2 regions of the Kocuria sp. CPCC 205260 genome follow, and region 1 is predicted to be linked to the other one. Evidence: predicted binding sites of a transcription regulator. Region 1 holds the regulator's gene; the other holds the start of a gene.
What was found. The regulator HrcA, encoded in region 1, represses chaperone genes, less so after heat shock. The targets are predictions, from matches to a motif close to TTNGCACTCGNNNNNNNCGAGTGCNAA.
Positions count from the first base shown of each region.

Region 2: groL (chaperonin GroEL) is a predicted target of HrcA. The motif match lies at 2,617-2,643, and genes of this name have one in related genera.

Region 1 is NZ_JAVKPT010000001.1:117,328-121,425, reverse strand. Features, by position in the region: gene RF645_RS00510 (DUF4870 domain-containing protein) at 1-35, opposite strand, end outside; gene RF645_RS00505 (DUF3097 domain-containing protein) at 183-1,049, opposite strand; gene hrcA (heat-inducible transcriptional repressor HrcA) at 1,246-2,259, shown strand; gene dnaJ (molecular chaperone DnaJ) at 2,360-3,514, shown strand; gene RF645_RS00490 (16S rRNA (uracil(1498)-N(3))-methyltransferase) at 3,525-4,098, shown strand, end outside.
Region 2 is NZ_JAVKPT010000001.1:990,558-994,655, reverse strand. Features, by position in the region: gene RF645_RS04510 (uracil-DNA glycosylase) at 1-114, opposite strand, end outside; gene RF645_RS04505 (SDR family oxidoreductase) at 195-902, shown strand; gene RF645_RS04500 (DUF3263 domain-containing protein) at 902-1,126, shown strand; gene RF645_RS04495 (LytR C-terminal domain-containing protein) at 1,188-1,895, shown strand; gene RF645_RS04490 (GNAT family N-acetyltransferase) at 1,892-2,563, shown strand; gene groL (chaperonin GroEL) at 2,806-4,098, shown strand, end outside.

The sequences.
Region 1 (4,098 bases):
CTGAGACGCTGGGGGTTGCTGCTGGAGACGGCCACTGTCCACCTTCGAGGTCGTGTGACCGGCAGGGCCGGTCGTGCGGGCGCCGCAGGTCCCCTGGGGGTCGGGGAGGCGCTCGGGTCCTGCACAGTCTAGCCGCTGACGGCCTCCGAGGGCTTCGTGCGAGGCCCCGTGTGACGGGTTGCTCAGGCGCTGCCGGGGACCGTGACGAAGTCGATGAGCTCCTCGACGCGCCCGAGCAGCGCCGGCTCCAGATCGGCGTAGGTGTCCACGCGGGAGAGGATCGAGCTCCAGGCCCGTCCGATGTCCTCGGGGGTCTCGTGCGGCCAGCCCAGTCCGCGGCAGATCCCGGTCTTCCAATCGATCCCGCGCGGCACCTCGGGCCAGGCGCGGATGCCCATGGCGCTGGGCTTCACGGCCTGCCAGATGTCGATGTACGGGTGGCCCAGCACCGCCACGTTGCCGGGGGCGGACGGCACCCGCATGGCCTGCTCGGCGATCCGGGACTCCTTGGAGCCTGCGACCAGGTGATCGACCAGGATGCCCAGGCGCCGCGACGGCCCGGGGGAGAACTCCGCGACGGCCGCGGCCAGATCGTCCACGCCGTGCAGCGGCTCGACCACGATGCCCTCGACCGCCAGGTCGTGGCCCCAGACCTTCGCGACCAGCTCGGCGTCGTGCTTGCCCTCGACCCAGATGCGGGAGGCCTGGGCCGTGCGGGCGCGGAAGCCCTCCACCTCGACCGACCCGGAGCGGGTGCGCGCGGGAGCCTTGGGGGCGCTGCGGCGCTGAGGCTCGGCCGCGATCACGGGCTCGCCCTCGAAGAGGAAGCCGGGTCCCAGGGGGAAGCTGCGGATCCTGCCCCGACGGTCCTCGAGGCTGAGCACGCGCATGCCGCCGATCGTCTCCAGACGCACTACGGCCCCGACCCAGCCGGTCTCGAACTCCTCGAGGACCATGCCGCGGGCCACCGGCAGCTGACGCGGCTCGGGCGGGCGGTTCGAGGCGGACAGGTCGCTGAGGGAGCGCGGTCCCCAGGACGAAGGGGGCATGGAGGCCTCCAGATCGACGGACGTGGTGGTGCGGTGCGCCGGAGGGGGCGCCTCCGGGCGGATCAGCGGCGAGCGTACCAATGCCCCGGTGCGAGCGCGGAGGCGTGAGCCCGCCTACACTGGCTTAGCAGTGTGTGCCCCCGAGTGCCAGAATGGTCCTCCGAGCGAGCACGCACAGCGCAGGAAGGAGCGGAACATGGATCACCCCCGGCGACTGCAGGTCCTGCAGGCCATCGTGGAGGACTATGTCCACTCCCGGGAGCCGGTGGGCTCCCAGGCCCTCGTCGAGCGCCACGCCCTCGGCGTGTCCTCGGCGACCGTGCGCAACGACATGGGCGTGCTGGAGGAGGAGGGCCTGATCATGGCCCCCCACACCTCCTCGGGTCGGATCCCCACGGCCAAGGGGTATCGCGAGTTCGTCGACCGGATCGCGGCGGTCCAGCCGCTGACCCCGGCCCGGCGCCGCGCGATCCAGACCCTGCTCGAGGGCGCCGACGGCATCGACGACGTCATGGAGCGCACGGTGCGCCTGCTCTCGCAGCTCACCCACCAGGTGGCGGTCGTGCAGTACCCGTCGGTGAGCTCGGCCGCGCTGCGGCACCTGGAGCTGGTGCGCATGGACGAGCACCAGGTCCTGCTGGTCGTGATCCCCACCGACGGCCGGGTCTCCCAGCGGATGCTGCGCATGCCCGAGCCGGTGGCCGAGTCCGTCGTCCTGGATGCCCGGGCGAGGCTGCTGGGCGCGGTCGTCGGGCATCCGCTGGCCGGAGCCGGTGCGGCCGTGATGGCCGCGGCCCAGCAGGCGCCCCCGGCCGAGCAGCCCCTGCTGGAGGCGGCGGCCGCGGCCGTGGCCGCCGTGCTGGACAGCGCGTCCGGGCAGCGCATGCTGCTGGCAGGCACCGCGAACCTGGCCCAGTCCACCGACGACTTCCGCCGCAGCATCGGCCCCGTGCTGGAGGCGCTCGAAGAGCAGGTCACCCTCCTGCAGCTGCTCTCGGAGATGGAGCAGGACGAGCGCGGGGTGGCCGTGCGCATCGGCGCGGAGGACTCGTCGGACCCGCTGGTCGAGACCTCTGTCGTCGCCACCGGATACGGTCCGCAGCGCAGGGCCAAGCTCGGCGTGCTGGGTCCCACCCGCATGGACTACCCGCAGACCATGGCGGCGGTGCGCGCCGTGGCCAGCTACCTCTCGCGCTCGCTGCCCAGCTGAGCCGCACCGAACAGACTCGCGCTCTCCTCGAGCCCGGCCATGCGCCCGGCGAGGGGCGCGCAGACCACGAATCCCAGAGATGACGAGGACGGAACGACCTGTGAGCGATCACTACGAGACCCTGGGCGTGTCCCGGGACGCCTCCGCCGAGGAGATCAAGCGCGCCTACCGCAAGAAGGCCCGTCAGCTGCACCCGGACGTCAACCCGTCGCCGGATGCCGCCGATGAGTTCAAGCGCGTCTCCCACGCCAACGACGTCCTCTCCGACCCGGAGAAGCGGCGCATCTACGACGCCACCGGCAATGAGAACGGCGAGTCCGGCTTCGGCGGAGGCGGCTTCGGCGGCGGCGGGTTCGGGGGCTTCGGCGACATCTTCGACGCCTTCTTCCAGGGCGGCGGAGCCCAGGGCCCCAAGTCCCGCACGCGCCAGGGCCAGGACGCCCTGATCACCGTGGACGTCTCCCTGCAGGAGGCCGTCTTCGGCACCCAGAAGCGGATCACGGTGGACACCGCGGTCGTGTGCCCCGAGTGCCAGGGCACCTGCTGCCAGCCGGGCACCCACCCCGAGCAGTGCACCGACTGCGGCGGCCAGGGCCAGGTCCGCCAGCCCATCCGCTCGCCCCTGGGCACCGTGATGACCGTGGCCGAGTGCCCCACCTGCCGCGGCTACGGCGATGTCATCAAGTCCCCGTGCCAGGAGTGCTACGGCCACGGGCGCGTGCGCGACAAGCGCCCGCTGAACGTCAAGATCCCCGCCGGCGTGCGCAGCGGAGTGCGCATCCGCCTGTCGGGGCAGGGCGAGGCCGGCGTGGCCGGCGGCCCCAGCGGCGACCTGTACGTGGAGACCAAGGTCACCCAGGACCCCACGTTCACCCGCGACGGCGACGACCTGCACGTCACCGTGCAGATCCCCATGACCTCGGCCGCGCTGGGCACCACCCTCAAGCTCGACACCTTCGACGGCCCCCAGGAGATCTCGATCCCCGCAGGCACCCAGTCGGGTCAGACCCGCCGGGTCGAGGGCCTGGGCTCCACCCGCCTGCGCAGCCAGAGCGGGGAGCGCGGCGATCTGGTGGTGCACCTGGAGGTCGAGACCCCCGAGGACCTCACCGGCGAGCAGCGCGAGCTGCTCACCCGGCTGGCCTCCCTGCGCGGCGAGGAGCAGCACACCGGAACCGCCGTGAGCCGCACGCAGGAGCGCGGGGGCGGCGGCGGGTTCTTCTCGCGGCTGCGCGACCGCTTCGCGGATCAGTGAGGCGCCGGACATGACCACGCTGCCCGTCTTCCTCGCCGAGACCGAGATGCTCGGCGCCGGCGCGGGGGAGCAGATCGTGCTCAGCGGCCCTGAGGCCCGCCACGCCGCCACCGTGCGGCGCCTGAGCACCGGCGAGCGGCTCGAGCTCGTCGACGGCCGCGGGCTGCGGGTCACCGGCAGCGTCGTGAGCGCCGCCGGCGACCGGATCGAGCTGCGCGTCGAGGACTCCGTTGAGGAGCCGGCGCGCAGCCCCGAGCTGGTCCTCGTGCAGGCCCTGGCCAAGGGCGACCGTGATCTGCAGGCCGTCGAGTCCTGCACCGAGCTCGGCGTCGAGGCCGTCATCCCGTGGCAGGCCGAGCGCTCGATCGCCAAGCTGCGCCCCGAGCGCCAGGCCAAGCAGCTGGCCAAGTGGGAGTCCGCCCTGACTTCGGCGGCCAAGCAGTCCCGACGGGCTCGCTGGCCGCAGCTGCGCGAGCCGGTCACGAGCTCCTCGCTGGCCCGGCTCATCGAGGAGGCGCCGGGCACGCGCTGGCTGGTCCTGCACGAGAGCGCGCAGCAGCGTCTCACCGAGCTGCTTCCGGAGC
Region 2 (4,098 bases), 870 kb from region 1:
CAGGAAGTCGCCCATCCCGTGGATCGCGTCCTCCACGGGGCGCAGGGCCTCGGCCCAGTCCTCGGCCATGATCTCGGCGAGGTCGGGGCGGTCTGCGGAATCGGTGCTGGTCATGCGGACCACTCTAGGGACCGCCGCCCACGACGCCGGGGGCGCCCCGCTGCGCTGTCGTGGCCGCGTTCTACAGTGGCGGCATGAGCGAGTCGAGCATGCCCACCGATCAGCGTCCCGTCGCCCTCGTCACCGGTGCCACCGGCGGCATCGGCCGGGCGGTCGTCGAGTCCCTGGCGGTCGATCACCGGGTCCTGGCCGTGGGCCGCGATGAGCACGCCCTGGCGCAGCTGCCGGAGGGGGCCGAGCCCGTGCGCGCCGAGCTCACGGACTTCCAGGCCCTGCCCGAGCTCGTGGACGGGCTCGAGCGGCTGGATGTCCTGGTCCACTGCGCCGCCCTGGGCCACCGGCTCTCGGTCGAGCACTCCCGCCCCCAGGACTGGCAGGCGCAGCTGGAGCTCAACGTCATGGTCCCCGCCGAGCTGACCCGGCTGGCCCTGCCCGCGCTGCGCCGCGCGCAGGGAACCGTGGTGCTCGTGAACTCCGGCGCCGGCTTCACCGCCAGCGGCGGCAATGCGGTCTATGCGGCCTCCAAGTTCGCGCTGAGGGCGCTGGCGGACTCGCTGCGCCAGGAGCTCGAACCGGACCTCGTGCGGGTGGCCTCGGTGCACCCCGGACCCACGGACACCGAGATGCTGCGGGGGATCCACGATTCGATCGGGAAGCAGCACCGCCCGGAGGAGTACATCCTCCCCGAGTCGGTGGGCCGGGCCGTGCGTGCGGTCGTAGATGCCTCCCCGGATGTGCAGCTCACCTCGGTCTCGGTGCGCCCGCGCCAGGAGCAGCGCTGATGGGCGCGCAGGCGGGGGAGCTGGATGAGCAGCAGCGGGCGATCCTCGACCTGGAGAAGCGGCGCTTCAAGTACCAGGGGGCCAAGGAGCGGGCCATCGGCGCGCAGCTCGGGATGCCCGTGACGGAGTACTACCAGCGGCTCAATGCGCTGCTGGACACGGAGGCCGCCTGGGCCGCCGAGCCCGTCCTGGTGCGGCAGCTGCGCGAGCTGAGGGACTCGTGAGCGCGGTCCCGGCGGCTCGTCGCGGCGCATGAACGGGCTCCCCGATGGAAGGATGGCGCGCATGAGCGAACAGCCCCCGTGGTCCGATCCCGACCTGCATCCCCGCGACGTCTTCGACGACGTCCCGGAGGACGGCCCTCGGCAGGGCGCGCACCGGCCCCGGGAGGCCGCAGCCCCCAAGACCCCCGGGAGCCTGAAGGCCATGGTCATCGTGGGCTCCCTCGGCCTGCTGCTGGGCGCCGGCGCCTACGTCTTCTCCACCGTGAACCAGGACCGCGGCTCGAGCGCCGTCCAGGGCTCCGACGACCAGGTCGCCGAGGATCCGAGCGGGTCGGCCGGGGCGGAGGACGGGGCGAGCGCCTCTGCCGCTCCCGAGGACGCCGAGCAGGTGGGCATCTTCAACGCCACCGACCTCGACGGCGTGGCCGGCGCTGCCAGCGAGGACCTCACGGCGCTGGACTGGGAGGTCATCGCCACCGGCAACTGGGGCATGCCCGTGGACGAGAGCGTGGTCTACTACGCGAGCGACGGCGTCACCGGGGACACCGAGGAGCAGGCCCGGCTCGTGGCCGATGCCCTGGGGATCGAGCAGGTCCAGGCCGACGACGCCATCGCCTATCCGCTGGTGGCAGTGATCGGAGACGACCTCGGCGAGGAGCTGGTGGGCGCAGGCCAGGAGCAGTCCTCCGCGCAGGGCGCCGCCGAGCTCCCGCAGGAAGGCGCCGGCGCCCAGGCACTGGCGGCCGATCCGACGGAGGCCCTCCGATGAGCGCGGCGGGGAACTCGCGCGCTGTCGAGCCGCTGGCCGTCGAGGGCCGGCGCGTGCGCCTGCGCGACTGGCGCGCCGATGACCTCCCCGTCTACGAGCGGTGGATCATGCCCCCGCCCGGCGGCGGCGAGCACGAGTGGCAGCGCACGGACGGGCCCTTCTACCCCAACTTCACCGCAGAAACGGCCCAGCGCTGGCTCGGGAAGCTGACGGAGCGGGTGCGCCAGGGCGACTGGCCCGCAGTGCGCGACACCGCGGTGATCGCCGAGCAGGGCACCGACCGGTTCCTGGGGCAGGTCTCCTGGTATCACGCGGAGGCCCCCACGGAGGATCCGGGTACGGGCACGCATCTGCTGCCGCTGCACTCGATCGGCGTGGCGATCTACCCGCCGGAGTACTGGTCCGGCGGGTACGGCTCGGAGGCCCTGCGCCTGTGGGTCGACCTGCTGTTCCGGACCAGCGGCGCCGACCGCGTCGACCTGGAGACCTGGAGCGGCAATCGCGGCATGTGCCGGGTGGCCCGGAAGCTCGGTTTCACCGAGGAGGCGCGGATCCGCAGGGCTCGTAAGGTGGCGGGGGAGCACTACGACCGGATGATCTACGGCATTCTGCGCGAGGAGTGGGAGCAGGTGCCGTGGCACGGGGCGTCCGCCCTCGGTGAACCCTGAGCCGAACGCGCTCAGGGGTTTGCACTCGCAGGGGCCGAGTGCCAATAATGGACTTGGCACTCAGTCGAGCAGACTGCCAGCCGGCCCCGCTGCGGTCGGCGCAGCCGCTCGACCACGAAGTGGAAGCCACCGCCTCTCTGAGGGGCAGGCTCGGCGGGCAGATCCCGCAGGAGCCGGCGCCCCGTCCGTCGCGGGCAGCGGGTCGGTGGGAGTCAGACTGAACGTCCAGGAGGGACGAACACATGGCAAAGCTCATCGCATTCGACGAGGAGGCCCGCCGCGGTCTCGAGCGCGGCCTCAACACCCTGGCTGACGCCGTCAAGGTCACGCTCGGCCCGCGCGGCCGCAACGTCGTCCTGGAGAAGTCCTGGGGCGCTCCCACGATCACCAACGACGGCGTGTCCATCGCCAAGGAGATCGAGCTCGAGGACCCCTACGAGAAGATCGGCGCCGAGCTCGTCAAGGAGGTCGCCAAGAAGACCGATGATGTCGCCGGCGACGGCACCACCACCGCCACCGTGCTCGCTCAGGCGCTCGTGCGCGAGGGCCTGCGGAACGTGGCCGCCGGTGCTGACCCGCTCTCGCTCAAGCGCGGCATCGAGAAGGCCGTCGAGGCCGTCACCGCCGAGCTGCTCAGCTCCGCCAAGGAGATCGAGACCGAGGAGCAGATCGCGGCCACCGCGTCCATCTCGGCCGCGGATCCGGAGATCGGCCGCCTCATCGCCCAGGCCATGGAGAAGGTCGGCAAGGAGGGCGTGATCACGGTCGAGGAGTCCAACACCTTCGGGCTGGACCTCGAGCTGACCGAGGGCATGCGCTTCGACAAGGGCTACCTCTCCGGCTACTTCGTCACGGACGCCGACCGCCAGGAGGCCGTCCTCGAGGATCCCTACATCCTCATCGTCAACTCGAAGATCTCGGCCGTGAAGGATCTCGTCCCGGTCCTGGAGAAGGTCATCCAGTCGGGCAAGCCGCTGATGATCATCGCCGAGGACGTCGAGGGCGAGGCGCTGGCCATGCTGGTGCTGAACAAGATGCGCGGCTCCGTGAAGTCCGTGGCCGTCAAGGCTCCCGGCTTCGGCGACCGCCGCAAGGCCCAGCTGGCGGACATCGCCATCCTGACCGGCGGCCAGGTCATCACCGAGGAGGTCGGCCTCTCGCTCGAGACCGCCACCCTGGACCTGCTGGGCACCGCCCGCAAGGTCGTCGTGACCAAGGACGAGACCACCATCGTCGACGGCGCCGGCTCCGCCGAGGAGATCGAGGGCCGCGTGGCCCAGATCCGCGCCGAGATCGAGAACTCGGACTCGGACTACGACCGCGAGAAGCTGCAGGAGCGCCTGGCCAAGCTGGCCGGCGGCGTCGCCGTGCTGAAGGCCGGCGCGGCCACCGAGGTCGAGCTCAAGGAGCGCAAGCACCGCATCGAGGACGCTGTGCGCAACGCCAAGGCTGCTGTGGAGGAGGGCATCGTCGCCGGCGGCGGCGTCGCCATGATCCAGGCCGGCGAGACCGCCTTCGGCCAGCTGCAGCTCAGC